Regions from separate parts of the Paenibacillus sp. CMAA1364 genome, predicted to be linked through region 2. Evidence: predicted binding sites of a transcription regulator. Region 2 holds the regulator's gene; the other holds the start of a gene.
What was found. The regulator LexA, encoded in region 2, represses DNA repair genes until DNA is damaged. The targets are predictions, from matches to a motif close to CGAACATATGTTCG.

Region 1: a site for LexA is predicted at 10,797-10,810, ahead of recA (recombinase RecA). Genes of this name have one in related genera too.

The regions. Positions count from the first base shown of each region.
Region 1 is NZ_JBITNB010000003.1:120,551-137,438, forward strand. Features, by position in the region: gene ACH8E3_RS03975 (FtsK/SpoIIIE family DNA translocase) at 1-1,634, shown strand, start outside; gene sleB (spore cortex-lytic enzyme) at 1,764-2,576, shown strand; gene yfmF (EF-P 5-aminopentanol modification-associated protein YfmF) at 2,700-3,980, shown strand; gene yfmH (EF-P 5-aminopentanol modification-associated protein YfmH) at 3,984-5,264, shown strand; gene ymfI (elongation factor P 5-aminopentanone reductase) at 5,264-6,034, shown strand; gene ACH8E3_RS04000 (DUF3243 domain-containing protein) at 6,137-6,394, shown strand; gene ACH8E3_RS04005 (helix-turn-helix domain-containing protein) at 6,691-7,617, shown strand; gene ACH8E3_RS04010 (hypothetical protein) at 7,698-7,859, shown strand; gene ACH8E3_RS04015 (YajQ family cyclic di-GMP-binding protein) at 8,019-8,510, shown strand; gene pgsA (CDP-diacylglycerol--glycerol-3-phosphate 3-phosphatidyltransferase) at 8,690-9,277, shown strand; gene ACH8E3_RS04025 (competence/damage-inducible protein A) at 9,387-10,661, shown strand; gene recA (recombinase RecA) at 10,880-11,941, shown strand; gene ACH8E3_RS04035 (regulatory protein RecX) at 12,061-12,771, shown strand; gene rny (ribonuclease Y) at 13,071-14,612, shown strand; gene ACH8E3_RS04045 (TIGR00282 family metallophosphoesterase) at 14,683-15,477, shown strand; gene ACH8E3_RS04050 (stage V sporulation protein S) at 15,573-15,833, shown strand; gene ACH8E3_RS04055 (dipeptidase) at 15,967-16,888, shown strand, end outside.
Region 2 is NZ_JBITNB010000001.1:44,832-61,719, reverse strand. Features, by position in the region: gene ACH8E3_RS00295 (transglycosylase domain-containing protein) at 1-1,098, shown strand, start outside; gene ACH8E3_RS00290 (DUF402 domain-containing protein) at 1,304-1,861, shown strand; gene ACH8E3_RS00285 (YdcF family protein) at 1,858-2,517, shown strand; gene ACH8E3_RS00280 (AAA family ATPase) at 2,573-3,547, shown strand; gene hflX (GTPase HflX) at 3,576-4,874, shown strand; gene ACH8E3_RS00270 (methionine gamma-lyase family protein) at 4,950-6,170, shown strand; gene ACH8E3_RS00265 (MerR family transcriptional regulator) at 6,250-6,660, shown strand; gene glnA (type I glutamate--ammonia ligase) at 6,696-8,024, shown strand; gene ACH8E3_RS00255 (pentapeptide repeat-containing protein) at 8,089-8,742, opposite strand; gene lexA (transcriptional repressor LexA) at 8,840-9,466, opposite strand; gene ACH8E3_RS00245 (LysM peptidoglycan-binding domain-containing protein) at 9,640-10,008, shown strand; gene ACH8E3_RS00240 (hypothetical protein) at 10,150-10,680, shown strand; gene ACH8E3_RS00235 (HAD family hydrolase) at 10,705-11,499, shown strand; gene ACH8E3_RS00230 (FixH family protein) at 11,673-12,095, shown strand; gene metH (methionine synthase) at 12,432-15,830, shown strand; gene rnz (ribonuclease Z) at 15,924-16,853, shown strand.

The sequences.
Region 1 (16,888 bases), on a different contig from region 2:
AAGAAGACGATCTAGAGCAAGCTTTCACTGGCCAGGAAGTGGCTGATCTGAAGGATGCAATCATGAAGACGCAAGGGGAAATTTCAGGAGAGTATCCTTCAAATGATATGATTGTTTCGGATGTTGCACAAGCGGATAATTCGATACCCAATGAGTTGGCTATGGAGGAGCTACAGCTTCTGTCAGAGACAGTTGCACCACCACCACCCAAGCCGTATATTCTTCCTCCTTTCCGCTTGTTAGGCAAGTCTAACTCATCCAATGCATCTAGTGACCAGAAGGATTATATGGAAACAGCTCGTAAACTTGAAGCGACTTTAGAAAGCTTCGGTGTCCGTGCTAAAGTGTTGGAAGTTGTACGTGGTCCTGCAGTTACACGTTATGAAATTCAACCCGATATTGGAGTGAAAGTAAGTCGAATTGTCGGCTTAACAGATGACATCGCACTTGCACTTGCTGCTAAGGACATTCGAATGGAAGCGCCCATTCCAGGTAAGTCGGCTATTGGTATTGAAGTTCCTAATCATGAAGTATCTATTGTTACGATGCGTGAAGTGATGGAGACCGCTGTCTTTCAGGAAGCTGAATCTAAGTTATCTATTGCATTCGGTAGGGATATTTCAGGACAGACCATTGTTGGTAACTTAGCCAAGATGCCACATCTACTTGTTGCAGGTGCTACAGGATCTGGGAAATCAGTCTGTATTAACGGAATTATTACAAGTATTCTTTATAAAGCTAAACCCGATGAAGTAAAATTCCTAATGGTAGATCCAAAGATGGTTGAATTGAATATGTATAACGGTATTCCACATCTGCTTGCACCCGTAGTCACTGATCCCAAACGTGCATCGTTAGCATTGAAGAAAATCGTAGTTGAAATGGAAAAGCGTTATGAACTGTTCTCGAAGTCAGGAACGAGAAATATAGAGGGTTACAATAAATTAATGAAAGATAACTTGCCTGCTGTATTACCATACATTGTAGTTATTGTAGATGAGCTTGCTGACTTAATGATGGTTGCAGCTAATGATGTGGAAGAAGCGATTACTCGCCTTGCACAGATGGCTCGTGCAGCGGGAATCCATCTGATTATTGCAACTCAACGACCTTCTGTAGATGTCATAACCGGGGTAATTAAAGCAAATATTCCTTCTAGAATTGCCTTTGGAGTCTCCTCGAACGTCGATTCTAGAACAATACTTGATATGGCAGGAGCCGAGAAGTTACTTGGTCGTGGAGATATGTTATTCATGCCAATGGGCTCATCCAAGCCAGTACGTGTTCAAGGGGCATATTTAACAGACCAAGAAGTTGAGAATATTGTTGACTTCGTACGTGGCCAAGGACAAGCTGAATATGATGAATCTCTTGTGCCGGAGATTGAAGAAACAACATCCAATGCAGATGAAATGCTCGATGATTTATATGATCAAGCTGTACAGATCATCCTCGAAGCGAAACAAGCTTCGGTATCACTGTTACAGCGTAGAATGCGAGTAGGTTATACGAGAGCAGCTCGACTTATCGATTCTATGGAAGCACGTGGCATTATTGGGCCTTACGAAGGCAGTAAGCCTAGAGAAGTCCTACTGTCTATGGAACAGTATCAACAGAATAGAATTAGTTCTTAAATTGAAAGAGTCTATCCTAAATCTATAGGGTAGACTTTTTTGTGTGACGTGTATAGGAAGCTATAAGTCTTGTCATAATAACTGCATGGAACCTAGACAACCACACAATAGAAAGGTAGAGCTAATCATATGAAAAAACCGAATGGTCTAATCTTAATGGGATTGGTACTGATACTGTCGATTTCCGTATTCGCCTTTTCGCAAGATAAAACCCTAGCAACGATGAACATGTTAGATGACCCAGAGACAGCTTCTCAACCGGTATTTAGTAGTAACGTATTTCAGTATGGCGCATCCGGAGACGATGTTTATGAATTGCAAGGCAGACTCAAGCATCTTGGTTACTATACTGGCAAGATCGACAGTAATTATGGAAACAATACACTGAAATCGGTGAAGTGGTTTCAATACGAGTTCGGGTTAAAGGTAGATGGTGTGGTAGGCCCCAAAATGAAACTAAAGCTGTATAATGCAACAAAGAATTGGAAACCAACTGCACCTAAGAATGGAACTAGCGCAACGACAGTTAAAAAACCTAGCTCAACAGAAAACAATTCATCACTGGCAACTTCGAACACGTTAGGTCTTTCCGAAAATGATCTGAAAATCATGGCCAATGCTGTGTATGGTGAGGCTCGTGGAGAACCTTTTGAAGGCCAAGTTGCGGTAGCTGCTGTAATTCTAAATCGTGTACGTTCAACCAGCTTTCCTAACACACCTTCGGGTGTGATATTTCAACCTGGCGCGTTTACAGCCGTAGCTGATGGACAAATCTACCTAGAACCAAATGATGGAGCGAGACAAGCTGTACAACAGGCGCTCAACGGTTGGGACCCTTCAGGGGGTTGTATCTATTACTTCAATCCCAAGACAGCTACTTCAAAATGGATTTGGACACGAACTCAAGTGAAAACGATTGGTGAGCATATCTTCTGTATGTAGGAATAAGTAAGCGATCGAAGGCTTGTCTTCGGTTGCTTCTTCACTTTGAGGTAGGTTAGAATGGATAATATTGCTATGTGTCAATATAATCATATAAATTATGAATTAAAGGAGACTGGGACCTTGAATAAAACGAATTTTGAACATGGTAGTGCGGGTGGTATAAGAATTCATGTTATGCCTACCAAGCGATTCAAGACGTTTGCGATATCTTTGTATGTGGGCACCCCACTTTCTGAAGAGACTGTGACATCTACAGCACTGGCACCCTTTGTATTGCGTCGCGGTACGAAATCCTACCCAGAGACTACGCAGTTTCGTGAGAGGTTAGAACAATTATACGGAGCTGGATTTGGTTTCGATGTATATAAAAGAGGCGATTATCAGATTGTAGCTTTTCGTATGGATACCATTAATGATTCCTTTGTATCGAGTGATGAGAGTTTGCTCGAATCTTCATTTGCCTTTTTAGGCGAAGTGGTTACACATCCAGTACTGGAAAATGGTCATTTTAAAGATGCTTATGTGCAAGCTGAGAAAGAGAATGTTCGTAAGAAGATGGAATCCATTATCAATGATAAGATCCGCTATGCAGCGGAACGTTGTCTTGAAGAAATGTGTCGGGATGAACCGTATCGCCTGCACCCTCTAGGACGTAGCGAGGATTTAGATGCTATTACTTCAGAGTCGTTATATAACGACTACAAGACTTGGCTTGCGCAATCAAGTATAGATCTATATGTTGTTGGTGATACAACCTTAGAGGAAATTGAGAAACTGGTTGAACAATGCTTTAACGTGGGTTCTACAACTCCTATAGCATATGCTCCTCATCAACCAATTCGTAAAGAAAACGAGGTACGAACGATTGTTGAGAAATTAGATGTTAATCAAGGAAAGTTAAATCTGGGGCTTCGTACCACCATTACTTATGCGGATGATGCTTATGCTTCTGCATTATTGTATAACGGTATTTTGGGTGGTTACCCGCATTCCAAGTTGTTCTTAAATGTTCGTGAGAAAGAGAGCTTAGCATATTACGCATCTTCAAGGTACGATGGACATAAAGGATTAGCTACCATTCAATCGGGTATCGAAGTTCAGAATTATGAAAAAGCCGTTATGATTATTAAGAATCAGTTAGAGGATATGAGGACAGGTCAGATTAGTGAGCTGGAGATGTCTCAGACGAAAGCAATGATTCGTAATCTGTTACTTGAAATGGATGATTCTGCATTTGAGATGATTTCCTTTGATTTCAATCGCCAATTGTCTGGAAAAGATCGCACGGTCCTAGAGCTTGTAGAACAGGTGGAGAATACGACAGTGGATGATGTTCATGCGGCTGCGGCGACATTTGATCTAGATACGATCTATTTCTTAAAGGGGCAGAAGGAGGAATAGCACATGGAAAGAATACATTATGAACTTTTGCAAGAAACGCTTTATCATGAAACGATGGATAATGGACTCCGTGTTTACGTTCTTCCTAAACCAGGGTTTAATAAGACGTATGCCTCATTTGCGACTCATTATGGATCTGTAGATAATCACTTCCGTGTCGAAGGGCAAGAGGAAATCGTTGTACCCGATGGGATAGCACATTTTTTGGAGCATAAAATGTTTGAAGAGCCGCAAGGCGATATCTTTGCTACATTTGCTTCGCAAGGGGCATCAGCTAACGCCTACACAAGCTTTGACCAAACAGTGTACCTATTCTCTGCAACAGACCATATTGAAGATAATATAGAGACCTTGATTAACTTTGTTCAACATCCATATTTCACAGATCAGAATGTGGATAAGGAAAAGGGTATTATTGGTCAAGAAATAGGAATGTATCAAGATAATGCGGATTGGCGTGTTTATTTTGGCTTGATTGAAGCGATGTTCAAAGTTCATCCTGTCCATATCGATATCGCAGGTACTGTTGAATCGATAAGTACGATCACCAAAGAAACATTATATTCATGTTATAAGGCTTTTTATCACCCAAGCAATATGCTTCTGTTCGTTGTTGGTGGAGTGAAGCCCGAAGAAGTGTTTCAACTCGTAAGAGATAATCAGGCGAAGAAGTCTTATGAACCTCAAGGGGCTATTGAACGTATATTCGAGCAAGAACCGGTAGAAGTGGCAGAGAAGAAAAGAGTCAAGAATCTGAGTGTTTCGATGCCTAAATGCTTATTTGGCTATAAAGATAAACATGTAGGATTAGAAGGAGAAGAACTGTTGAAGCGGGATCTTACGTCGAAGTTAATGCTTGATTTATTATTTGGTTCAAGTACGACTTTATATCAAAAACTTTATGACGAAGAACTGATCTCAGACAGCTTCGGTTATGAATATAACAGTTCATCCCATTATGGATTTTCTGTCATTGGTGGAGATACGAGAGATCCCGATTTATTGTTGAGCAGAGTCCAAGAAGAAGTAACACGAATTATAGGTGAAGGATTTCAAGAGAAAGATTTCGAACGATCACTAAAAAAGAAAGTGGGCGGATATTTACGAATGCTCAATTCACCAGAGAATATCGCTAGTGAGTTCACGAAATATCAATTCCGCGGAAGTGATTTTTTCAATGTCTTAAAGGTATATGAATCCATTACCTTAAATGAAGTGAATGATCGATTAAAGGAACATATTGATTGGAGTCAAATTGCAGTCTCGGTTGTGATTAATCCTTAATGAATCACATGGGAGGTTCATGGAGTAAATCAATTGGGGAGACTACGGTTCTCGTTACGGGTGCAAGCAAAGGCATTGGAGCAGCGATAGCAGAACGTTTCGCATCTGTAGGCATGAATGTCGTTATACATTATGGAAAGTCACATGAACAGGCGAATGAGGTCGCACGTCGTTGTATGACTCATGGTGCGAATGTACTTACGGTAGCAGCGGATCTGAGAGAAAAAGAAGAAATATACCGGATGCGTGATAAACTTATTAGCCATGGAATGATGCCCGATATTCTTGTTAATAATGCGGGAATATCACATTATGGATTACTCTCAGATGTAACTGAAGAGATCTGGGATGATGTCATGTCAACGAACTTAAAAAGTGTATTTTTGTGTACGCAAGCTTTTATGAGTAACATGATAGCGCAACGATGGGGTCGTATCATCAATGTATCTTCGGTATGGGGAATATCTGGCGCATCTTGTGAAGTCGTATACTCAACTAGCAAGGGTGGATTAAATGCTTTTACAAAAGCTCTGGCAAAGGAACTTGCACCGTCAGGGATTTCTGTCAATGCAGTAGCTCCTGGTGCTGTGGATACCTCTATGCTTGATTCGTTTCAAGAAAGTGACATTGCACTAATTGAAGAGGATATACCAGCAGGGAGACTAGGTCATCCTGATGAAATATCTTCACTTGTGTATTTCCTAGCACTCCCTGAGTCGGGATATATTAATGGGCAAGTCATTAGTCCTAATGGAGGTTGGGTTACGTGAGTTTAAATGTTTCCAACAACTTCCCGTATAATGAGGTCTGATTAAGCTCATATTATAACTGTTGATTTTAAATCTCATGCATCAGGCAAAGGAGGATTTAATATGTCATCAACCGTTATAAAAAACTTTGATAGCTGGAAGAAGTTCTTGGGTGAGCGTGTAGTTCAAGCTCAAAAATTAGGGATGAGTGAAGATACGATCTCTAAATTAGCCTACGAAATCGGTGACTTTCTAGACCAGAGAGTTGACCCGCAGAATGCCTCCAACCGAACACTGAAAGAATTGTGGGAAGTTGGAAATAAAGATGAGCGGCATACCATTGCACGTCTCATGGTGAAGCTTGCCAAGAGAAACGCATAGTTCCGTGAGAAAAGCTCCCTTCATGGGAGCTTTTCTACAATCATTATGGAGTTGACCTTGCCTTTCGGAATAATTTTATATATCATTAACATGACCCATGACTGAAATTGGTATTCACAACTTCTTTCAAGATGCGATTTGGCGTCTCATGTCAAATATGTGGGTAATGTGTCGTGTAGATTTCGTGATACATAGGAATAGATAACTTATTAAACCAAACATGAATATATTAGCCTTTATGGCGTGATAGATGAATGGAACTTTATTATTAAATGATTATAGCAGGAGTTGATGAAATGTCTGAACTGGGTCAACAATTAAGGGAAGCCAGACTTGAAAAGGGAATGAGTCTAGATGATGTGCAGGAAATGACGAAGATTCGCAAAAGATATTTAGAAGCCATAGAGGCTGGTGATTATAAAGTTCTGCCAGGAAATTTCTATGTGCGAGCATTTATTAAGACGTATGCGGAGACGGTTGGTATTCATCCTGATGAACTATTGGAAGGCAATAAGGAATTATCTCCCCCACCTATGGAAGGATCTATGGAACCGATTATACAGAAACGCTCAACCAATCGTGCACCGAAAGAACGAAATGTGAAATGGCTATCTACCGCATTGATGTGGACGTTCCTCATACTCATCTTAGCGGTTATGTATATATATCTATCATCGAGAGAGAGTAAACCTAAAAATAATGTAGTCGATTCGGATCAGAAAATAACGGGCACGATCAACGATCCTGCCAATGAGAACGATAACGCTGCAACACCTCCGGCAAATGAAGAAAGTCCTACACCTGATAACAGCATAGAGGAAGTCCCTGGTGCAAATGAAGAACCACCAACAGAAGAAGTTCCACCCGTTGAGCCTCAAGAGATAACCGTTGCAGAAGATGGGAAGAAAGGCAAGAATACAATCATCAAAGTAACTGGACCTGAAGCTGTTAAAGTGCCCGTGGAGATTAAAGCTAGTGGTAAGAGTTGGGTTGAAGTCTACCGAGGCAAAGATTCTACAGGAGAAAAGCTATACTTTGGTAACACGGAAGCTGGCGATATACTGACTTTTGAATTAGACAGCAGTAACATGTTAATTAAATCAGGTTATTCTCCAGCAACTGTAATTACAGTTGCAGGTCAGCCGATTACCGATGGTAAAACAACATCAAGATTCTTAATCCAGCTTGAATCTGCCAATACTGAAGCAACAACTGGCGAATAATTTTTGCTTATGACGGAAATAATAAGATTATCTCCACAAGGATATAGTCAACATATTACCGTTAGAGAGAGGTGTTCGTTATGACAGTAAGTTGGATTGTAACTGGGGTAGGTATTATCGTGAGTATCCTAGGTTATTATTTAGCCCCTAGTGCATGGGGATATGGTATTTTAGGATTTGGACTTGCTCATGTTGTGCTCGGCGTTCTTGATATGTTTCGACAACCTTCGAGAAGCAGATAGTTCGTTTGTAAAGATGATTTTTATTTTATAAGATGTGCTTACAAAGAAACGGATACCGTCCATATTCTGGGACGGTTAAGCCGTTTCTTCGTATGACAATAGCATTCATTGATAGAATCATATAGGATGACAAAACAAGCATAGAGAGGATGTTGAATGATGAGTTCAGAAAGTTCTTTTGACATTGTATCGAAATTTGATTTGAACGAAATGAATAATGCCATCACGCAAGCAGAGAAAGAAATTGAATCGAGATTCGATTTCAAAGGAAGTAAGAGTAGTCTGAAATTAGATAAAGATGCTCTTGTTATTTCTTCAGAGGATGAATATAAGTTGAATGCCGTAATTGATATTTTGCAATCTAAGATGGTTAAAAGAGGGTTGACTCTAAAAAATGTAGACTACGGTAAAATTGAGCCAGCATCTTTAGGAACTGTCAGACAGAAGCTGACATTGAAACAAGGAATTGATCAAGATAATGCCAAAAAGATAAATATCCTTATCCGAGATTCGAAATTGAAAGTAAAAAGCCAGATTCAAGGTGATCAGGTTCGTGTGACAGGTAAAAGTAAAAATGATTTACAAGAAATTATGCAATTGTTACGTAAAGCGGATCTCTCTTTAGATCTTCAATTTATGAACATGAAGTAATAGTCAATCGCCTTTTGACACTGAATAATCCATATATTATACTTGAAAAGATTCATCTAGAAATGAATGGATTATATCACTGGGGGAGCATGAATAATGACAGATAGAGTCCAAAGTATACGAATGAACTGTGGTTTGCTTGTCGTAACATTACATCCGATACACAGGGAGGTTATCCTGTGAATTTACCTAATCGAATCACTGTAGCGCGAATTTGTCTAATTCCAATCATGATGATATTTTTATTGGTTGATTTTAGTTTCTATCCCGCACCGATCGTGTGGGGAGCATACGAATTGCCATTTAACCAATTAATTGCTGCTATTATCTTTATAATTGCTGCAAGCACCGATGGCATTGATGGTTATTTAGCACGTAAGAATAATTTGGTTACTGATCTAGGTAAGTTATTAGATCCCTTGGCGGATAAATTGTTAGTGGCAGCTGTCTTAATTTCACTTGTACAAATGGGGAAATGTGATGGTTGGATTGTTATTATCATTATCAGTAGAGAGTTCGCCGTAACAGGACTTCGTCAGATTGCTCTTCTGCAAGGCAAAGTAGTGGCAGCAAGCAATTGGGGGAAGATTAAGACTGTTGTTCAGATTGTTGCAATCATAGCTATGCTTATTAATAATTTCCCGTTCGTATTTCTATCCATTCCTTTTGATGTGATAGCCACTTGGGCCGCTGGTCTGATTACACTATACTCTGGGATTGATTATTTCGTTAAGAATAAAGACATACTTAATTTGTCAAATAGCTAATCGTATATATGAATTGTACCATTGGACAGTAGGATGTTATCCTATTGTCTTTTCTTTCAAATTCTAAAGTAAGTTATGGGTGATTCGATAAGAAGTGGAGGATTTAAGGATGAAGGCAGAGATTATTGCAGTAGGAACAGAGTTATTACTAGGACAGATTGTAAACACAAATGCTCAATTCCTGTCTCAGGAACTGGCTACACTAGGTATTGACGTATATTTCCAAACGGTTGTTGGAGATAATCTGATGAGGCTACAAGACTCGATCGCTGCGGCAAGTCAGCGAGCAGACATTATAGTCTTAACAGGTGGTATTGGACCGACGCAAGATGATCTTACGAAAGAAGCACTTGCAGCATTATTAGGGAGAAAGTTACATATTGACCGTCTAGCTATGGACCAGATTGAGAATTTCTTTCATAGTCGCAATGCCCATATGAGCGAGAATAATCGTAGGCAGGCAACGGTTATTGAAGGTAGCACACCACTATCCAACTCAACAGGATTAGCGGTGGGGAATGCTTTATCGCATGAGGGTAAATACTATATTATTCTTCCTGGACCCCCCAAAGAAATGGCCCCAATGTTCCATGAACAGGCTAAACCATGGTTATTGCAACATGCACTGACGAATGAAATGCCGATTTATTCAACTATGTTAAAGTTCGCTGGTATTGGGGAGTCTGCACTTGAAGAACGACTTATAGAGCTGATTCAGAATCAAAGTGACCCAACCATTGCTCCTTACGCTAAGGAGGGGGAAGTTACCGTTCGTATATCCACCAAAGCAGACAGTAAACAAGAAGCTATGGTGAAGTTGCATAAGATAGAAGAACAGATTGCAACTTTACTTCCTTATCATTTGTATGCAACTGAAGATATCCCTATCGAGAAAAGAATTGTCGACATGATGACAGATCGTAAGTTGACATTAGGTGTAGCAGAGAGCTGTACGGGTGGGTTGTTTATGGAGAGAATTACATCAGTGCCTGGAAGCGCGACAATATTATTAGGTGGGATCGTCTGCTATTCTAATCAATTGAAGGAAAAGCTTTTGAACGTTCCTCATGACCTACTTGAAGGAGAAGATGCACCTGGCGCTGTAAGTGCGGAAGTCGCCCAAGTACTTGCAGAACAGGTTAGAATGATTGCAGACACCGACTTTGGTCTGTCCATTACAGGCGTTGCTGGTCCAGGATTCTCTGAACGTAAACCTGTAGGACTTGTCTTTGTCGCGATCGCACAACGTGGAAGACAGACGGAAGTGCATGAATTGAACCTGAAAGGCAATCGTGAGTCTATTCGGATTCGTTCGGTGAAAAGTTTGATGTATCGATTGTGGTTAAATATGACAGAAGAAGATAAACTTCAACAAGACAGTTGAAGGATGGATATAGCTAGATGTATAATGAAGTTATAACGGAAGAACCGTGGCAGAATAAATACTTTTGCTACGGTTCTTTGTCTATTGTGTGGGACTCGTATCAAAAGATAAGGGAGGGTCCAATAAACACAAAGACGAATGTATGTTCGAAAAAATGCTTGGCAAACGATCTAAAACAAGGTATCATAATATTATAAATATTGAAGGATGTGAGTCAATTGTCAGATCGTCGTGCAGCGCTAGATGTAGCGCTTCGTCAAATAGAGAAGCAATTCGGTAAAGGTTCCATTATGAAGTTGGGTGAATCAACAAATATGAATGTGGAGGTAACCTCCAGTGGATCGATAGCACTAGATATTGCACTTGGTGTGGGTGGGTTCCCGAAAGGTCGTATTATTGAAGTCTATGGTCCAGAGTCTTCGGGTAAGACGACAGTGGCTTTACATGCAATTGCTGAGGTGCAGAAGGCTGGCGGAACGGCTGCATTCATTGATGCTGAACATGCTTTGGATCCTAAATATGCTAGTAATCTTGGGGTTAATATTGATGAGTTGTTATTATCACAGCCGGATACGGGTGAACAAGCTTTAGAAATCGCAGAAGCACTTGTACGTAGTGGCGCAGTGGATATCATTGTTGTTGACTCTGTGGCTGCACTAGTACCGAAGGCTGAGATTGAAGGCGATATGGGAGATTCACACGTGGGTCTACAGGCTCGCCTGATGTCACAAGCATTGCGTAAGTTATCTGGTGTTATCAGTAAATCTAAGACAACTGCTATCTTTATTAATCAGCTTCGTGAGAAGATTGGTGTGATGTTCGGTAATCCAGAGACGACACCTGGTGGACGAGCTCTCAAATTCTATGCGACCATTCGATTGGATGTTCGTAGAGTCGAGAGCATCAAGAACGGGAATGATATTGTAGGTAATCGCACCAAGATCAAAGTTGTGAAGAACAAAGTTGCGCCACCTTTCAAACAAGCGGACGTTGACATGATGTACGGCCTAGGTATTTCTAAAGAAGGTAGTATCGTAGATATCGGAACAGAATTAGATATCGTAAATAAGAGTGGTGCTTGGTACTCTTACGAAGGCGAGCGCTTAGGTCAAGGTCGAGAGAATGCGAAACAATTCTTGAAAGATCATCCGGATATCTCGGATACGATTGAGAAGAAGATTCGTGTAGCAAGCAATTTAACGAATGAGGTCATTCCTCCAACGGCTAAGGAACTAGAGAAGGATGAGTTAGAAGAGAAGGAACTTTTGGAAATGGAATAGTTCGTTTATAGTACTAATCGGATATGTTATTACATCAAGGTGCCCGTAATCATATTACGTGGGCACCTTTTATGGTGTCTAAGAACCTATTCTTTATTGGAAAGGGGGTAATTGAATTCATGGATGAAGAGGTTACAACTATAATTAGTCATTTTCCTACGGATATGGAGTTAGTAATTACGGAAGTGAAGCGTGAGCCTAGGCAGAAATATAGGTATTTGATATCCTTTGAATCCTACGATCTTTCGGTTCATGAAGATGTGATGATTAAATATAGAATGGTGAAAGGAAACACCTTCTGGAGACATGAATTAGAAGAGATTATATTATCTGATGAGAAGCAACGAGGGTATGTTCATGCATTAAAGTATTTAGAAAGGAAAGCACGTACCTGTAAAGAAATAGCAACTAGACTACGTGAGAAGGAAACGTCACCTGCGGTCATTGAGGAGGTGTTAGAGCGATTAAGTCGTGATGGTCTAGTAAATGATGCACTATATGCTCAACAGTGGACAGAGCAGCGGATTAAGCGTCAACGCAAGGGCAAACTATGGATAAGTCAGGAGTTAAGACAAAAAGGTGTCGAGAAAACACTCATTGTAGAAGCACTAGATAGTGTGAGTTCCGAAGATGAATTTGAAAGTGCATTTATTATAGGTAGAAAGAAGTGGAGTCAGACCAAGGGGGAGACGTTGGATAAGAAGCGCAAGACAGGGTCTTATCTGATGCGTCGTGGGTTTACCGGTGATTTAGTGAGACGTGTGCTAAATTGCATAATACAAGATGAAGATGAACAAGTCGAAGAAGATGATGATTATACGTTCGAATAAATAAGAATATATGGGATTCCTGCTGATTCCCTTGACAATATCTTTTGACAAATACTAAAATGAAAAAGAATCTATATTCACATAGGGAATCTTTTTCCTTCCAAAAGAGATTCTAACTATGAGATATATGGATTAATACATTCATATGATTGAAATCAACGCCAGTGGTTGGCGGACAATGAACAAGTTGCTAGTAGTAAATAGTAGGTTTGTAGTTTGATGGTATCAGTTATAACAAGAACAACAGTAGAAAATTCCAAGGATTCCTTGGACCAACTAACGAGGAGGTAAACAGAATGATGGAGACCTGGATTTGGGTTTTGATCGTTCTCTTCGTAGCCTTAATCTTTGGGTTCGTAGGTTTTTTTATTCGAAAGTCTATTGCAGAAGCTAAAATTTCCAGTGCTGAAGAAGCTGCCGTTCAAATCGTGGAGAACGCGAAGAAGGAAGCAGAAGCAGTCAAGAAAGAAACGGTACTAGAAGCTAAGGATGAAGTCCATAGAATTCGGTCCGAAGCTGACAAGGAAACTCGTGAGCGCCGTAATGAAATTCAACGGCAGGAACGCAGAATGTTGCAAAAAGAAGAATCATTGGATAAAAAAATGGAAACTTTAGAACGTAAAGAAGAGCAAGTGGCTAACAAAGAGAAACGTATTGAAGAAACACAACAACAAATTGATACAATTTACACGAGTCAAGTTACAGAATTAGAACGGATCTCTAATCTAACTACGGAAGAAGCAAAAGGAATTATTCTTACGAATGTTGAGCATGAGGTACGTCATGAATCTGCACAGATGATTAAAGATATCGAGAGCCAAGCGAAGGAAGAAGCAGAGAAGAAGTCACGTGAGATTATTACTCTAGCTATTCAACGCTGCGCTGCCGATCATGTAGCTGAAACAACAGTGTCTGTGGTAACACTTCCGAACGAGGAAATGAAAGGACGAATTATTGGACGAGAAGGTCGTAATATTCGTGCTCTTGAGACCCTGACGGGAATTGATCTTATTATTGATGATACGCCAGAAGCGGTTATTCTGTCAGGATTTGATCCAATACGTCGAGAAATTGCTCGTACAGCACTTGAGAAATTGGTTGCTGATGGTCGAATTCATCCTGCACGTATTGAGGAAATGGTCGAAAAATCTCGTAAAGAAGTGGATGAGCGGATCCGTGAGTATGGTGAACAAGCTACCTTTGAGGTGGGTGTTCATGGCCTACATCCTGATCTAATCAAGATTATGGGTCGATTGAAATTCCGTACAAGCTACGGTCAGAATGTTCTGAAGCACTCCATGGAGGTAGCTTATCTAACTGGACTAATGGCTGGAGAACTTGGAGTAGACATCGTGTTGGCGAAACGTGCTGGATTATTGCATGATATCGGTAAAGCGCTGGATCATGAAGTGGAAGGATCACACGTTGAAATTGGCGTGGAACTAGCGAAGAAATACAAAGAACATCCAGTAGTAATCAACAGTATCGCTTCACACCATGGCGATTGCGAAGCAACATCCGTTATCGCAATGTTGGTAGGTGCAGCTGATGCATTGTCAGCAGCTAGACCTGGAGCGCGTAGAGAGACACTGGAGACTTATATCAAGCGTCTGGAGAAATTGGAAGAGATCGCGGAGTCATTTGAAGGCGTGGAGAAATCCTTTGCTATTCAAGCAGGTCGTGAAGTGCGTGTCATGGTTCACCCTGAGAAAATTGATGATGCGGAATCATTCCGATTGGCACGTGACATTACGAAGATGATTGAGAATGAACTGGATTATCCAGGACATATTAAAGTAACAGTCATTCGAGAAACACGTGCGGTTGAATACGCTAAATAATAGTAAATATGAAAAGTGGCCACATTGGGGCCACTTTTCATATTGTTTATATTGAAGGAGGAGAAAAGTTATTAACGTTTTATTTATTGGAGATATCGTAGGGGAAGTTGGTAGAAAGGCACTTAAAGCGATGTTGCCTGTATTGAAATCGAAATATAATCCTCATATTATTATAGCTAATGGAGAGAACTCTGCGGCAGGTCGAGGAATTACAGAGGCAATAGCGAATGATTTCTATAATTGGGGCGTTCATGGGATTACTATGGGTAATCATACATGGGACAACAAAGATATATTTGAATTTATTGATGATGAGCCAAGAATGATACGTCCTGCTAATTTCCCGCCAGGGACACCAGGTCGTGGATATACAGTGATCAAAGCAAATGGGAAAGAGTTAGCAATCGTTAATCTACAAGGACGTACGTTTCTTCCTGCGATAGATTGTCCTTTTAGAAAAAGCGATGAAATCATTGAAGAACTTCGCAAGAATCATAAATGTATTTTAGTAGATTTTCATGCGGAAGCTACTTCTGAGAAGATTGCTATGGGTTGGAATCTGGATGGTCGAGTGTCTCTCGTTGTTGGGACGCATACGCATGTCCAGAGTAATGATGACACGATTCTGCCTGGCGGAACAGCCTATCTAACCGATGCGGGAATGGTTGGTCCAAGAGAAGGTATTCTTGGTATGGAGCGAGAGGCCGTACTTCGTAAATTTGAGACACAACTTCCTGTTCGTTTTGTTGTAGATACGGGGAAATGGCATTTTCATGGGGTATTTGTTCAAATTGATGAAGCTACGGGCCATGCACAGAAAATAGAAAAGATTCGTCTGCAAGAAGATGAATGGATTATGGATTAAAGCGTTTCTTTTAAAAAAGTCATGATTTCTACTTTCCTGAATAATATGGAGTATGTGGATATGAGTCAACATCATTCCCAGGGGAGGATTATCTTATGGATGTATTAAAAGTTTCAGCTAAATCCAATCCTAACTCGGTTGCAGGAGCGCTTGCGGGGGTTCTTCGTGAACGAGGCGTTGCTGAACTACAAGCGGTTGGAGCCGGTGCATTGAATCAAGCAGTCAAAGCAGTTGCAATTGCCCGGGGATTTGTTGCACCAAGTGGAGTTGATTTAATCTGTATTCCTGCATTTACCGACATTGTGATTGATGGTGAGGACCGCACGGCGATGAAGTTAATTGTCGAGCCAAGATGATGGATTGATCTCATATGTATTGAAACTGTTTATCTACATAGAAGGTTGAACGAATCCCAAGGGTTAGGGGTGAAGTTCGTCTTTGAACTAGGTAAGCAGTTTTTTGTATTTAACAATATCTGATCAAGGAGAGATGATAGATATCAGACCCGTTGTGGATTTCCATTGTGATGTGCTGAGTAAAATGACAGATAATGATGAGATTTCATTTATGAACGATCATCGATTAGATGTGACCTATGAACGATTAAAATCTGGTGGTGTGGAACTTCAATGTTTCGCTCTTTACTTGCAGGAGAAGTGGGGACAGCCTCGATTTGAAAACATACTGAAGGGGATCGATATATTTCGCAATCAAGTTCTGCCCACGGGAAAGGGAATGCAATGGCTACGCTATAAGGAACAAGTGCATCAATTAGGCGACGCCAATGTATGGGGTATGCTCTCGATCGAGGGCGCAGATGGGCTTGAGGGTGAACTGTACAATGTAAGAACAGCCTTCGAGCTTGGTGTAAGATTCCTAGGGTTGACATGGAACTATGCGAACTGGGCAGTGGATGGTATTCTTGAATCGAGAAATGGCGGTTTTACAAATAAGGGACGAGAGCTCGTCGAATGTTGTAATGAGATTGGGTTGTTGCTGGATGTATCGCATTTGTCGCATGCTGGATTCTGGGAGTTGGCTGAATTAACGAAGAGACCATTCATTGCCTCACATTCCAATGCGTTCTCTGTGTGTCCACATGTTCGAAATCTAGAAGATGAACAGATTAAAGCGATTATTGCTATGGATGGTAGGATTGGATTAACCTTTGTGCCATGGTTCGTTAAGCTTGGAGATGGGGAAGTATTAATAAGTGACATCATTCCTCATATCGAGCATATGTGTGAACTAGGGGCTGAGAAGCATGTGATGTTTGGTTCGGATTTCGATGGCATACATACATGGATCTCCGAGTTAGAACACCCAGGTCAATATCCTAAACTCATTGAATGCTTGTTAAAGCATTATACGGATGAACAAGTTCATAATTGGCTCTATGGGAATGCTGTAA
Region 2 (16,888 bases):
CAAGCTTTTAGTGCATTCTCAAATGGTGGTACATTAAATGAAGCTTATTCTATCAAGATGATTAAGGATAGTAATGATAAAGTGAAATATGAACATAAGATTAAAGGTACGAAAGTGATGAGTGAAGATACGGCTTATCAAATGACTGAAATGTTGAAGAACGTTGTAAATAGTGGAACAGGGAAAAAAGCTGCGATTAGCAGACCTGTTGCAGGTAAGACAGGTACAACACAAAGTGGAATTAAAGGCAATAGTGCGAACCGTGACGTCTGGTTTGTAGGCTATACACCTGAACTTACTGCTGCCGTGTGGATGGGTTATGATAAACCGGATGCCAAACATTTGCTGAAGAAAAGTAGTTCACTTGCGGCTGCGTTCTGGGGTAAGGTTATGGAGCAGGCTGTGAAAGATTTCGAACCGTTAGCATTCCAGGTGCCTGAATCTGCACAACAGCCTATTGAACCTGAGCCTGCTGCTGTTCCAGTGGTTAACGGATTAAACGGTTCTTATGATCCGAACACTCAAATTGTATATTTGCAATGGAACGCGGTGGAAGACAGTAATATCCAGTATCGTCTATATCGCAAAGAAGCATCGGAGAACCAATTTAAAGTTATTGTGGATGCTGCATCTTCCAGTGGTGTAGATGATTTCGATATCATCGAAGGTCAGACGTATGAATATTATGTTACCGCCTATCTCGTCGATGGAGATTTAGAATCTGATAAGTCAAATGTCATTCAAGTCGTAGCTGCCCCTGAAGAGCCAATTGAAGTTATCCCTGAACCAGATCTAGAGGAACAACCAGATAACGGCAATGATCAGGGCAATGGTAATGATAACGGCAATGGTACTGGAAATGAGAATGGTACTGGTAATGGAAGTGGAAGTGGCACGGAAAACCCGGATCAAGTCATCCCTCCGGTGGATAATGGGGAAGTAGCTCCTCCAGACACCGAGAATACACCAGTAGAACCGCCTAAAGAAGAGAATACTATAACACCTGAAGATCCAGGTGCTGGTAAGGGCAAAGATAAAGGTAAAGGTAAAGACGCAGAAACAGAAAATATACAAGCACCAGAAACGACTACACCATAGAGAATAAATACACTGTAGTGATAAGGAAATCCTGTTGGTCTTTAGACCTTCAGGATTTTCTATTTTATTTAAGCGGCGTAATATAAATGTATTATTAACACTGAACATAAGATAGATTAAAGGAGAAATCCAACATGATGATCATTTTGAGTGTGATTCGAAATGTGTTAAGCTGTATCTAACATAGTTGGAGAGGGATATTTCCATGAAACGTAAATTTGGAGATCGTGCGAACTGGCGTAGAATTTCGCGCCGCCGCTTCACCTGCCGTTATGTGGAATCAGAGAGGTTTACAGGCTATATTACGTTATATACAATTTATAACCTTAAAGAACCGCTGTGGAAAGCGTATGGCAATCATTCATATCGGATTGCAGATAAGGGTTATTCTTGGTTACAATATTATCCCAAGGGTTGCCATTATATCGTAACTGCTATGTTTGATGAGCGGTGTGAGATTATTCAATGGTATATTGATACTTGTAAAACACAAGGAGTGACAGATCAAGGGGTACCATGGTTTGATGATTTATATTTGGATGTTGTCGTCATACCAAATGGTGAAGTGTTTCTTCTTGATCAAGACGAGTTGGATGATGCATTGCAACGAAAAGATATTACACAGCAAGATTATCACTTAGCAATGTCAACGGCGCAACGGCTGTTGGATGAAATCGACAATCAACAATTCCCATTCTTTGAGATGTCCTTAGAAGATCATAAGCAATTGTTCGAGAACGGCGATTTCAGGAGGCATTCATGATAAGAAATCACAGTAGAATTAAAATGGTACTTAAGAGGACTATTGTCGCAATTGTGATGATTTTCCTCTTCGTTCTTATGTGGCTAGGGTATGTACTCTGGAAGATAAATACGGTTGAATCAACCAGCGACAGTCAACCTGTTGATGTAGGGATTATTCTTGGCTCTTCTATGTGGGGAGATACACCGAGCCCAAGTCTTAAAGAACGTTTAGATCATGGACTGAAGGAATATAAAAAAGGTAAATTTAAGACATTCATCGTATCTGGCGGATTAGACAAACCCGAATTTAATTTCACAGAAGCCGAAGGTATGCGTCAATATTTATTGGAACATGGTGTGTTAGACCCATTTATTGTGATGGAGAACGAGGCAACAAGTACGTTAGAGAATTTAAAATTCAGCCAATACATTATGGAACAGCGTGGATGGACTACCGCACTGATTATTACACATACATATCATGGCATGCGTTCATTAGATATAGCTGAATATTTGGATTTTCAATCACCTATCTTGTCTACGACAGATTCGAATGTGTTATCTATGCCTTATCATAAGAGCCGGGAGATTCTAGCTTATTCCAAATGGAAATTAGACGAATTTTTACTTAGGCTTGGCTTGAAATCAGTCGAATCTGTTAATAACCATTCGTGAACTAGAATACATTGAAGAGAGGTATCATCCCAGTAGATAATGAGGTGATGGATGCATGAGTGGACGTGTCGTTGCATCGAACGACAAGGCTGGAGGCAGACCATCTAGACAAATCAATGTTGTCCTAAGTAGTCATGAACAACCTGTATTAACGAAAGTTGTGTCTGAACGTGAGAAATCCAAAGTATCCAAGGGAACTCTAGAGCAAGATTTATATCAAGATATTCTTCGGGATATGGAGCAACTTGTTGGATTAGAGAACATCAAAGACCTGATTTTCGAAATTTATGCTTTGCTACAAGTCAGTCTAATGCGTGTTGATGCAGGGTTAGCTGGAGGCTCTCAAGTCTACCATATGATATTTAGAGGTAACCCAGGTACAGGAAAGACGACGGTTGCTAGAATTATAGCTAAGTTATTCCAGAGGATGGGCGTTCTAACGAAAGGGCATTTGATTGAAGTGGAACGAGCTGATTTAGTTGGTGAATATATTGGTCATACGGCTCAGAAAACGAGAGATTTAGTAAAAAAGTCTTTAGGTGGCATACTATTTATTGATGAAGCTTATAGTTTAGCCCGAGGTGGCGAGAAAGATTTCGGTAAAGAAGCCATTGACACATTAGTCAAGTCTATGGAAGATCATAAGAATCAATTTATACTCATATTGGCAGGGTATTGTGATGAAATGGACTTTTTCCTTCAGACCAATCCTGGTCTTCCATCGCGGTTCCCTATACAGGTTGATTTCTCCGACTATACTGTCGATCAACTCATTCAGATTGCAGAGTTAATGGCAAAGGATAGAGACTATATTCTAATGCCACAAGCCGTTATTAAATTGAGGAATCGTATTTTGCAAGAGAAGACCGAGGGATTACATGCATTTAGCAATGCAAGATATGTTCGTAATATGATTGAAAAGTCAATGCGAAATCATGCTGTTAGATTGTTGAATCAATTCGAGAATAATAATCCTGGGAAGCAGGAGCTCATGACTTTACGCACGGAAGATTTTAAGTTCAATATATGATCTAGCAGATAAAGGGGCAATTATATTCATGGCAAACACCATCACTTTTGATACGGACACAGAAACACATGCACGAGCAGTTCTAGTAAGTCTGGTAACGGATGAGGTGAAAAGAAAAGGAATCGATCCACAATATTCACTTCAGGAGTTAATTCAGTTAGCCGAAACAGCGGGTGTAGAAGTTGTTGATTCCTTAAGTCAGAATCTCGCTAAGAAAGATCCAAGGTTCTTCATTGGGAAAGGAAAAGTGGAAGAACTTCGTCTAATTATGGAGTCTCTTGGGGCAAACACTGCTATTTTTGACCATGAATTATCGGGTGCCCAAGTGAGACACTTAGAGGAGATGTTAGATGCCAAGATTATTGATAGAACGCAGTTAATTCTTGATATATTTGCTCAAAGGGCGAATACTCGCGAAGGCATCATTCAAGTTGAGCTTGCACAGCTAACGTATCTGCTACCGAGACTGTCGGGGCAAGGACAGAATCTATCCCGTCTAGGTGGGGGTATCGGTACTAGAGGCCCAGGTGAGAGCAAGCTGGAGACGGATAGACGGCATATTCGAGGTCGTGTTGATGATCTGAAGCACCAATTGGCGGAAATTAGCCGTCACCGTCAGCTATATCGAGAGCGTAGGAAGAAAAGCGATGCCGTTCAAGTTGCGCTTGTCGGTTACACAAATGCAGGTAAATCAACTTTGTTAAATCAATTAACAGATGCTGATGTATATATTCAAGATCAATTGTTCGCAACACTGGATCCTACGTCACGTGCGTTAGAGTTGCCTTCGGGTAAGGAAGTTATCCTAACGGATACAGTTGGATTTATTCAGAATCTACCACATGATCTGATCGCAGCATTTCGTTCTACACTGGAAGAGGTTAATGAGGCTACGTTAATCCTTCATGTCGTGGACGCATCGTCAGATATGAGAGAAGATCAGATGGCTGTGGTTCAATCTATATTGGAAGAATTAGGCGCATCTAACAAACCGCAAATCGTGCTTTATAATAAAAAAGATATGTGTACACCAGCGCAACTACAGATGCTTCATTCAGGGCCAGGTTATTTGAAGATCAGTGCTTTTGATGACACTGATTTATTAGCTATACGTGAGGCGATCCAGAATTCACTAAATGGAGAGACAATAACATTCCGAATTCCTGCGAACCGAGGAGATCTAGTCTCATTACTCTATCGGGTTGGTGACGTAATTGACCAAGACTTCGATGGTAGTGATTCGCTTTATACGGTCCTGCTTCACAAGGCAGATTATGAGAAGGAAGGCTATTTTCTTCAAGAATATATAGAGTCTTTAGATAAATAGATATGAAGAAACTGAAGACATCAAGGGAGAACTGAGTAAGTGATGGGAAGATTTACAGAAGAATTAATACATGACATGAATGTAGTGGAAGATCAGATACAAGATCAGATACAGATCGTGGATCGTATCGTTGATCTGAATCAATGGAAAATAATTGATGCCTTCCAAAAACACAAAGTAAGTGATTTTCATTTCGCTGGTTCAACAGGTTATGCATATAATGATCGAGGTCGAGAGGTTCTAGATTTGGTATATGCTGATGTATTTGGGGCTGAGGCTGCATTAGTTCGGCCTCATTTCGCATCAGGCACACATACGATATCTACGGCCCTATTTGGTGTTCTAAGACCAGGTGATGAATTATTCTACATAACAGGTCGTCCTTATGACACACTTCATAAGGTTATAGGTGAAGCTGGAGACGGTCTAGGATCGTTATTAGATTTCGGTATTACATATCGAGAAGCAGCGCTTCAAGAGGATGATAGCATCGATTGGGATGCTGTGGAGAAAGGGATCACGGCATCTACCAAAGTAATTGGGATTCAACGATCAAGAGGGTATGATTGGCGCGCTTCTTTCACAATAGAACAGATCAGTGAAATGATTATACGAGTTAAAGCGATCAAGCCAGATGTTATCGTATTTGTTGATAATTGCTATGGAGAGTTTACCGAGGAATATGAACCCACTGATGTTGGAGCGGATCTTATTGCAGGTTCACTAATTAAGAACCCTGGTGGTGGCATTGCAGAGACAGGTGGGTATATATGTGGGAAGGGTAAATATGTTGAACAAGCTTCTTACCGTTTAACTGCCCCTGGGATTGGTAGTGAAGTTGGCGCTATGATGGGAACAACGAGATCGATATATCAAGGATTATTCCTTGCACCGACCATTGTAGGACAGGCTATCAAAGGAAGTATCTTCGCTGCTGCGATGTTTGAGAAGTTCGGATTTGAGACGAAGCCTGCTTGGCATGAGAAGCGAACAGACCTCATTCAAGCTATTTCTTTTAGCGGATCTGAGCATTTAATTGCATTTGTTCAAGGTATTCAACGTGCTGCAGCAGTGGATAGTCATGTTGTACCTGAACCATCGGAGATGCCTGGGTATGAGCATCCTGTCATTATGGCTGCAGGAACGTTTATTCAGGGTGGAAGTTTAGAGTTATCAGCTGACGCACCGATAAGAGAACCTTATATAGCATACATGCAAGGTGGGTTAACGTATTCACATGTGAAATATGGTGTTCTCAAGGCACTTCAGAACATGGTGGATCGCAATCTGTTGTGAGGTTATCTGACATGGCGTTGACATGACACACATTGGCATGTAAAATAAATGTATTAGTTCATTGGAAGGCTGATGAGATATGGGCGATGATATTCGTAGAAATATGGCTTTATTTCCAATAGGTATCGTAATGAAATTGACTGATTTATCTGCTCGTCAAATTAGGTACTATGAGCAACATATGTTAATTGTTCCAGCACGTACAGCTGGTAATCAACGATTGTTCTCATTTAATGATGTAGAAAGATTATTGAAGATTAAAGCGCTAATTGAAAAAGGCGTGAACATAGCTGGAATTAAGCAAGTTATGAGTCCTATGAAGAGAGAATCTGATGAGGCAACAGTGATCACGGTTGAGACAGAATTAACAAGAAAAGGATTAACCGATTCCCAACTACATCGTGCTCTTAAACAAGAATTACTTGCTAATAGGAGACCGGGGCGTGACTCCTTGATTCAAGGCGAATTGTCTCGGTTTTTTAATAAATAAGATGTGAAATTCAATCAACGAAGGGTGAGGATACTGTGGGTTATACAAAAGAATCAATTCTTAAAATGGCTAAAGAAGAAAATGTGAGATTTATTCGTTTACAATTTACGGATCTATTAGGATCTATCAAGAATGTTGAGATTCCTGTGAGTCAGTTACAGAAAGCTCTAGATAACTTAATGATGTTTGATGGATCATCCATTGAAGGATATGCTCGAATTGAAGAATCAGACATGTACTTATATCCTGATCTTGACACATGGGTAATATTTCCTTGGGTAGCAGAAGAACGAGTTGCTCGTTTAATTTGTGATATTTATATGCCAGATGGTACACCATTTGCTGGAGATCCACGCGGCATTTTGAAGCGTTGCTTGAAGGAAGCTGAAGATATGGGTTATTCATCCATGAAAGTAGGACCAGAGCCTGAATTCTTCTTGTTCAAGACAGATTCACAAGGTAATCCTACGATGGAGTTGAATGACAAGGCGGGGTACTTCGATCTAGCTCCTTTGGATCTTGGTGAGAATTGCCGTCGTGAAATTGTTCTGACACTTGAAGAGATGGGTTTTGAAGTTGAAGCTTCACACCATGAAGTTGCACCGGGTCAACACGAGATTGATTTCAAATATGAAGATGCCATTAAAGCTGCAGACCAGATTCAGACGTTTAAGTTGGTTGTTAAGACCATCGCACGCGAACACGGACTTCATGCAACATTTATGCCTAAGCCTTTGTATGGCGTAAGTGGTTCAGGTATGCATTGTCATCAATCGCTATTTAAAGGTAAAGAGAATGCGTTCTATGATGAGAAAGATGAGTTCGGATTAACGGATACCGCTCGTTACTATATGGCAGGTATTCTGAAGCATGCCCGAGCATTTGCAGCAATTACGAATCCAACAGTTAACTCATACAAACGTTTAGTTCCTGGATACGAAGCGCCTTGTTATGTGGCATGGTCAGGTAGTAATCGTAGTCCAATGATTCGAATTCCTGCTTCTCGTGGGTTAAGTACACGGGTGGAAGTGCGTAATCCGGATCCAGCAGCCAATCCATATCTAGCGCTTGCTGTGATGTTGAAGGCGGGATTAGACGGGATTAAGAATGAACTTAAATTGCCGGATCCGGTAGATCGCAATATATATATTATGTCAGAAGAAGAGCGCGTTGAAGCTGGCATCCCAAGTTTACCTGCAGACTTGAAGGAAGCTCTTAATGAGATGATGCGCAGTGAAGTAATCACTTCAGCTCTAGGTGATCATGCACTTGCTTACTTCCATGAATTAAAGGAAATTGAGTGGGATATGTTTAGAACACGAGTTCATCAATGGGAACTTGATCAATATATGACGTTGTACTAGAATTTAAAAAGGGTGTTCCAAGTTATGAAAATAACTTGGAACACCCTTTTTAAATACATATAGATTATTCTTTAATGATCAATCCCATTAAATTAGCAAACACATAAGCTTGTTCTCTGGTAATTGAACAATTCATCGCATCTGCAAGGCTCATGGTAATGGTTGAGAAATCACATGTACTGAAATCGATACCCTTATGCTTGGAGCCTGTAAATTGTGATTGATCGATATTCGATCTCAGGAAATCCACATATTCTAACGTAGAGTAACAATAGTCTGATTGAGTTAATGAGCAATCTTCCATTATTACTGATTTCATATTCGCAAAACGGAAGTTAGCGAAATCTCCAATACAGTTCTTAAATGAAATGTTGCGGAGAGTTGACTCAGATAGATTTAATCCTATAGTTTTGCAATCGAGAAATTGTGTTCTGTGTATGTTCGCATGACTGAAATCCGTATTAGACAGGTCACACTTCTCAAATATAACATCGGTTAGTTCAAGATTCGTGATGGTCATATCAGAGAAATCGACATTTGTAAAGATGACTTCATCAAACGTCACATGATCCAAAGAAATACCATTCATAGAGCAATCCTGGAACCATTGCCGTTCGATGCAGTCCTCTGATTGAAATGTCGTTATATTAACAGATTCTATCCTGTCTTTTGAGACCTTAGGATGATCTATTTTTGAAACAGTCTTCTTAGATTTCATATTATGTAACCTCCAATGACATAGAAGGGGATACAGCGCAAGTATTGCACTGTATCCCTTCTATTGATGTGTTCTTATTTGAATTGAATTCATGAATTTAATGAATGTCTCTAAATAGACCGACGACTTTACCTAGTATTGTAACATGCCCCAATCGTAAAGGTTCATATGTAGCATTCTCAGGTTGCAGTCTTATGTGATCCTTCTCTTTATAAAAAGTCTTAACGGTCGCTTCATCCTCATCTGTCATTGCAACAACAATATCCCCATTGTCTGCAGTCTGTTGCTGACGTACTATGACCATATCTCCATCATGAATACCTACTTCAATCATACTATCTCCTGTAACGTTAAGCATGAACACTTTCTCATCACCTACATAATGTTGCGGTAAAGGGAAGTAATCTTCAATATTCTCTGTTGCAGTAATCGGTACACCAGCGGTAACTTTACCTACGATAGGAACACGAGACACAGTATGTGAGAATTGATATTGATCGTCAGACTCGACTTGGCCTAAAATCTCGATTGCTCGAGGTTTCGTAGGATCTCTACGAATGAGGCCTTTTTTTTCAAGACGGTCTAAATGTCCATGAACTGTTGAACTTGAAGCTAATCCAACCGCTTCTCCAATCTCGCGTACAGAGGGTGGATATCCTTTGGTGCGTACTTCGTTACGTATGAATTCTATTATTGCTTGTTGTCGACTCGATACCTTAGACATATTGAACCACCTCGTTATAGTTACTTATTGGAATTATAACATAGAACTACCGTTCGTACAAACAGGGGTTCTAAAAATAAAAGAACGTTTGTTCTAAAATGTATTGAACAAAACACTTGTTCGTGTTATAGTTATTTCGGAAACAAGAACAAACGTTTGGGAGATGAGATAATATGCTAAGATATAGTACATATAAGAGTATTCATACAACCATAAATACAAGAGAATCATATACATACATGATGGGCATTCGTATGAAAGAATTTGTAGTGCGACCTATAGCTAAGAAATCTTTATGGGTTTTGTTACTCATTATTGTAGGTTGTTCTGTTAGCATACAATCGTTCGCGAATTCTGCTCCAGAACCTCACATTACGAAGAATCGTATCATACAGTCTGGAGATACATTGTGGGGAATCGCTGTCCAAGAGAAACCAGCAGATATGGATACTCGTATTTTCATTAAGGAAATGAAGAAATTAAATGGATTGACAGATGGTCAGATATTGGCTGGAGAAGTATTGAAGTTACCGACCTATTAAATAACAATATCAATATAGAGCTTGGTGAGGTGAATTCCTTGACAAGCTCTTTTTAACGTGGCAGAGTTAGTACTGAAATTGAAGATTCAGAGGGTTTCAACAAAGTAATGCATTAATTAAAACATTAGAGGAGGCCCAACGATGTCACGTTCATGGGAGAGAAAGGTTCAGAAGAATCGCACAGAACTTAATAAGCAACGTAAGAAGCAAGGCCAACCAAGTATTAGCAATCAAGGTGTTATCTCGAATAGTAATACATATAAAGGCCGTAAATATGTATTCCCATTCATACTTATTATGCTTGGGACATTATATGGTATGCTCGGATGGGCGACAAGCTCACTACCAGATACAGGGAATACGACTAGCCCTGTCATGACTTGGGTTGTAACAATATCATATATCGTTTTGGCTGTTATCTTATTTATGAGACGTCCTTACTTACAAGTAAACAAAGATAATCTGCAAACAACCAAATTGAGTAAAGTACGTGTATTATCAGCATCTAACATTGCTAGAATCAAAATAAGTAAAGGCTCGGCTGTTATTGAGACCAAAGATAAAGGATCAAATTGGGTCTTCACCCGTCTAATTAACCGTTACAATATCCATAGCATGGGTGAAGGGCTAGAAAAGTTTGCAACAGAAAACAATATTCCTTTTGAAAAGTAATAACGTTGGGGGAGAATATGAGATATGTCGATTAAAGCAGTTATATTCGATTTAGATGATACGTTACTATGGGATGAACGAAGCGTGCTTGAATCATTTGAAGCAACTTGCCAAAGAGCTAATCAGGCAACAGGTGTTGATCCTGTTCAATTGGAAGAAGCGGTTAGAATTGAAGCAAGAGCATTGTATGAATCTTATGAGACCTATTCATTTACTACGAAGATTGGTATCAATCCATTTGAGGGACTATGGGCTAATTTCACGGCAGGTGATCAATCCGAATTCCGTCAATTGGAACAGATAGCTAAGATATATCGTAAAGATGCTTGGCGAAATGGTCTTTTAAGATTAGGGATAGATGATGTTGACCTAGCTAATGAACTTTCTGAACAATTTGCTTCGGAGAGACGCGCACGTCCCCATGTGTATGAAGAAACATTCCAAGTGCTTGATGAATTGCGTGGGCAAGTGAAGTTACTTCTCCTAACGAATGGCTGTCCGGCTTTACAACAAGAGAAGTTAGATGGTGTACCGACGTTAGCATCTTACTTCGATGGTATCGTAATTTCGGGGAAATTCGGAATTGGTAAACCTGATGTATCCATATTTAATCATGCATTATCCATATTAGATGTTGGTCATGATGAAGCGTTGATGGTTGGAGATAAGTTAACAACAGATATCCGTGGTGGACTTGCGGCAGGAATTCAGACCGTATGGATCAATAGAACAGATAGAGCTAAGGATCCAGCGATTACACCTAATTACGAGATAGAACATTTATCGGAGTTGCATAAGATTATAGACGAATTTTCATGAAGCTATCTTTTTTATAAAAAAGAACAATTGATGAACTTCATCGACATGTTCAGCCAATTCACTGCTATATGTGCAGACGACTTGGCTTTTTTATGCTAGTATGATAAATGTCATAGCAATTTACATTGCTTGTAGATAGATTCATTAATATTTCTTTGAAAGGTAGGGAAATTATGAGGATCAGAGAACGTATTGGATTTGCATTGGTAATCATTTCTTTATTGATGTTAGTTGGATGTAATAGTGAGAAGAATAGTCACAGTAACATGGATATGGGTAGTAATGATTCGCTAACACCAGTTCTTGTTGACTTGAGTGTTCAACCAGAGCAGATAAAAGTAAAAGATAAAATTATGATTGAAGTATTGGTGACGCAAAATAATGAACATGTAAACAATGCCGATAAAGTTGTCATTGAATTTGTTCCTTCTAACAAAGAAGGTAAACATGTTGAACTAAATGCAGAACATGCTGGTGAAGGGAAATATGTCCTTGAGACTAGCCTGGACAAAGCAGATACATACACTGTGATATCACATGTCACGGTTGGCGCTATGCATAGTATGCCGAAGAAAGAAATCGTAGTAACGGAATAATGGATATAAGTCGATATTAAATAACCCTGTTCTCTGAATTTAGAGAATGGGGTTTTGCATAATTGTTGTTGACACTTTGAAATGAAATAATCATTGTTGATCACCAGTACACGTACAATAATACTGCTGTTATGTATTTATATTCGTAATTGAGGAATGAGTACATTAACTATCCATTTAAAGTTCCGTTGCAAATCTGTGCTAAATATGACGATTAAACTCGGCATTATCCTTTTATAATAGACTACATCTATGTTAAACTAATATTTAATGTTTAAGTGGGGGGGATTTAAGTTGACTATACAAAAATTAGAAGAATCATTGAAAGAACGAATAATGATTATGGACGGGGCTATGGGTACCATGATCCAGCAACTAGATCTTTCACCAGAAGACTTTGGGGGAGAGGCGTTAGACGGTTGTAACGAAATGTTGGTTCTGACAAGACCAGACGCTATTCAACAAATTCATGAATCCTATCTTGATGCAGGTGCAGATATGATCTCTACGAATACATTTGGCGCAACATCCGTTGTGTTAGCAGATTATGATATACCTGAGAAATCACGTGAAATCAACTTAAAGGCTGCTGAATTAGCACGTCTTGCTGTTGATAAATATAGTACGGAACAGAAGCCACGTTATGTTATAGGAGCAATGGGGCCTACAACAAAGACATTGTCTGTTACAGGCGGGGTAACATTTAAAGAACTTGTAGATACATATGAAGAGCAAGCGCTTGCCCTTATTGAGGGCGGGGTAGATTTGCTTCTATTAGAGACTAGCCAAGACACATTGAACGTTAAGGCGGGTAGCATTGGTATCCGCAACGCATTTGAGCAGAGTGGTGTGACACTGCCTATTATGATATCAGGAACAATTGAGCCGATGGGAACAACATTAGCAGGTCAGAATATTGAATCCTTTTATATATCATTAGAACACTTAAATCCTATTTCGGTTGGACTCAATTGTGCTACAGGACCTGAATTCATGAGAGATCATATACGATCACTAGCGGCTATATCAAGTGCGGCTGTGAGCTGTTATCCAAATGCTGGGCTTCCTGATGAGAATGGACATTATCACGAATCTCCAGAGTCATTATCCAAGAAAATGGCTGCGTTCGCTGAGCAGGGATGGCTTAATATTGCAGGAGGCTGTTGTGGTACAACGCCAGAACACATCCGTGCAATGGTAGAGGTGATGTCCGAATATGAGCCGCGACGTACATATGGTGAACATCCCCCAGCGATATCGGGTATAGATGCTGTATTTATTGAACCAGACAATCGTCCTATTATGATTGGAGAGCGCACTAATATTTCGGGCTCACGTAAATTCAAACGTCTTATTAAAGAAGGTAAATTTGATGAAGCATCGGAGATTGCTAGATCTCAAGTAAAGGGTGCGGCTCAGATTATTGACATCAATCTTCAAGATACAGATATCGATGAGGCCTATGCCGTTAATAACTTTTTGCCTTTAGTTGCAAAGAAGGTCAAAGTTCCTCTCATGATTGACTCGACTTATGATCATATCATCGAGTTAGGGCTTCAATATTCTCAAGGTAAAGCGATAATTAACTCCATTAACCTTGAAGATGGTGAATCGAAATTCGAGAAAATTGTTCCATTGATACATCAGTATGGAGCAGCTGTTGTCTGCATCCTTATTGATGAAACGGGTCAGGCTGTAACACGTGAAGCGAAATTAGAAGTGGCCACCCGTTCCTATGAGCTTCTTGTTCATAAGTATGGTATGAAGCCAGAAGATATTATATTTGATCCTAATATGTTCCCTGTAGGTTCAGGTGACCCTCAATATATCGGGTCTGCTGTAGAGACTATTGAAGGAATTCGATTGATTAAAGAAAAGTATCCAGAAGTGAAAACCATTCTAGGTCTTAGCAATATTTCATTCGGACTACCTGAATCGGGCCGTGAAGTGTTAAATTCAGTCTATTTGTATGAATGTACGAAGGCTGGTCTTGATTATGCAATTGTAAATACGGAAAAGCTAGAAAGATATGCTTCGATTTCATTAGAAGAACGCCGTCTAGCAGAAGCGCTTATATTTAATACTAATGACGAGACGCTTGCTGAATTTGTAGCAGCATTTCGTGAGAAGAAAGTGGTCAAGAAAGAACTAATATCCAATCTAACCCTTGAAGAGAGACTATCTTCCTATGTAGTTGAAGGTACGAAGGAAGGTCTGATTCCTGATTTAGACCTAGCATTGAAGAAATACTCGGCTCTTGAGGTCATCAATGGTCCGCTTATGGTAGGTATGGCTGAAGTAGGTAGACTATTTAATAATAATGAACTTATCGTAGCAGAGGTACTACAAAGTGCTGAAGTGATGAAGGCATCCGTTACCTATCTTGAAGATTTCATGGAGAAGGATGAGACTAGCATCAAAGGTAAAATCATGTTAGCTACCGTAAAAGGTGATGTACATGACATCGGAAAGAACTTGGTTGAGATTATACTATCTAATAACGGTTACCAGATCATTAACTTAGGGATTAAGGTTCCGCCAGAGAAAATTATTGAAGCTTATCGGGAAGAGAAGGCAGATATTATTGGTTTATCAGGGCTTCTCGTGAAATCTGCCCAGCAGATGGTCATTACCGCACAGGATTTGAAGAACACTGGGATTGATGTTCCAATCATGGTAGGTGGAGCTGCATTGACTCGTAAATTCACCAAAACTCGGATCAAACCAGAATATGATGGCATGGTTGTATATGCTAAAGATGCTATGGATGGACTTGACATCGCGAATAAACTCATGGATCCAGTACAACGTGAAGAGATGCGTGTGAAGATGCAAGAAGAACTGGAAGCTTTTGAAGCATCTAAATTAGAAGTGAAGGAATTACCTGTGTTAACTCGCGCAATGAAATCTAATATTGCTACAGATAACCCAGTTCTTATTCCGCCAGATACAGAGCGTCATGTGTTACGAAATTACCCTATATCCCATATCATGCCTTATGTGAATATGCAGATGCTTATGGGACATCATTTAGGGCTTCGTGGATCCGTGGAGCAACTATTGGCTGAAGGAAACGATAAAGCCCTGTCACTAAAAGAATCAGTAGATGATATTATGAATGAAGCAATAAAGAATGCTATTATTCAAGCACATGCAGTATATCGTTTCTTCCCAGCACAATCTAAAGGTAATGATATCTTAGTTTACGATCCTGAAGATCATACCAAGATATTGCATACATTCACTTTCCCACGTCAGAGAGTGGAACCGTACCTATGTCTATCTGATTTCTTGAAATCAGTTGAGAGTGGCATAATGGACTATGTTGGCTTTCTTGTAGTTACTGCTGGGCACGGTGTGTCGAAGTTATCGACAGAATGGAAGGACGAAGGGGACTATTTACGTTCACATGTGTTACAAGCTGTTGCGCTTGAGACGGCAGAAGGATTGGCTGAACGAATTCATCATATGATGCGCGATTCATGGGGATTCCCAGATCCTGCAGATATGACGATGAAGAAAAGACTTGGTGCTAGATATCAGGGTATCAGAGTGTCGTTTGGTTACCCTGCATGTCCGGATCTAGAAGATCAAATACCGTTATTTAAGTTAATGACACCTGAGGACATTGGGATTGAATTGACAGAAGGTTGTATGATGGAACCGGAAGCTTCGGTATCTGCGATGGTATTCAGCCATCCGCAAGCACAATACTTCAACGTGGAGAAGGCATAGCGTTAGAATAGAATCCACAACACACACTAGCATAAGATCCTTTGAATTCATAAGGATCTTATGCTGTGTTGTTGGAAGGGAAATGGGGGCAATATGGAATTATTATTTCTAGGTACGAATGCTGGTGTGCCGACACTTCAAAGGAACGTAACTTCTATTGCCCTTCGACTATTTGAAGAAAGAAGTTGTTTCTGGTTATTTGATTGTGGAGAATCAACCCAACATCAGATTCTTAAATCTTCTTTAAGGTTAAGTAAGCTTGAGAAGATATTTATTACACATTTACATGGTGATCATTTATTCGGATTGCCTGGGTTACTTGCAAGTCGAAGTAATCAAGGGGGAATTTCACCCCTAACTGTGTATGGCCCACATGGTATAAAGGAATATATAGATACAACCATGCGATTAAGTCAATCACGTATGGATTATGTTCTGGATGTGGTAGAGCATAGTGGTGGCGTTGTATTTGAAGATGAGACATTCGCTGTTCATGCTGACCTTCTAACACATCGAATCGATAGTTTTGGATATCGAGTGGTAGAGAAAGATCGCACGGGTACGCTGGATCTCTCATTGCTTCAGTCTTATGGTATTAGACCAGGTCCTATATACGGAAAGATCAAACGTGGTGAAAGTATTATACTGGATAGTGGAGAAATCATACGACCGCAGGATGTTCTGGGGCTTCCCAAGAAGGGTAGGGTCGTAACGATTCTGGGGGATACTAGACCATGTGCTTCTATTGCTACACTTGCTAACCATGCAGATGTATTGGTTCATGAATCTACTTATCTTCATGAGATGGTGGATACTGCTCATGAATATTACCATAGCACTACAATTCAAGCAGCCGAGGCGGCTCGGAATTCCGGAGCGAAGATGCTTATTCTCACGCATTTCAGCTCTCGATATAAAGATATGCAACAGCTAGGGTTGCTCTTAGATGAAGCAAAGTCTATTTTTCCAAACACGTTATTAGCTGAAGAATTCACCATTTTTCCAATTATACGTACAATATAAACATTGAGTGGTTACTGGGTAATGATATGATTATT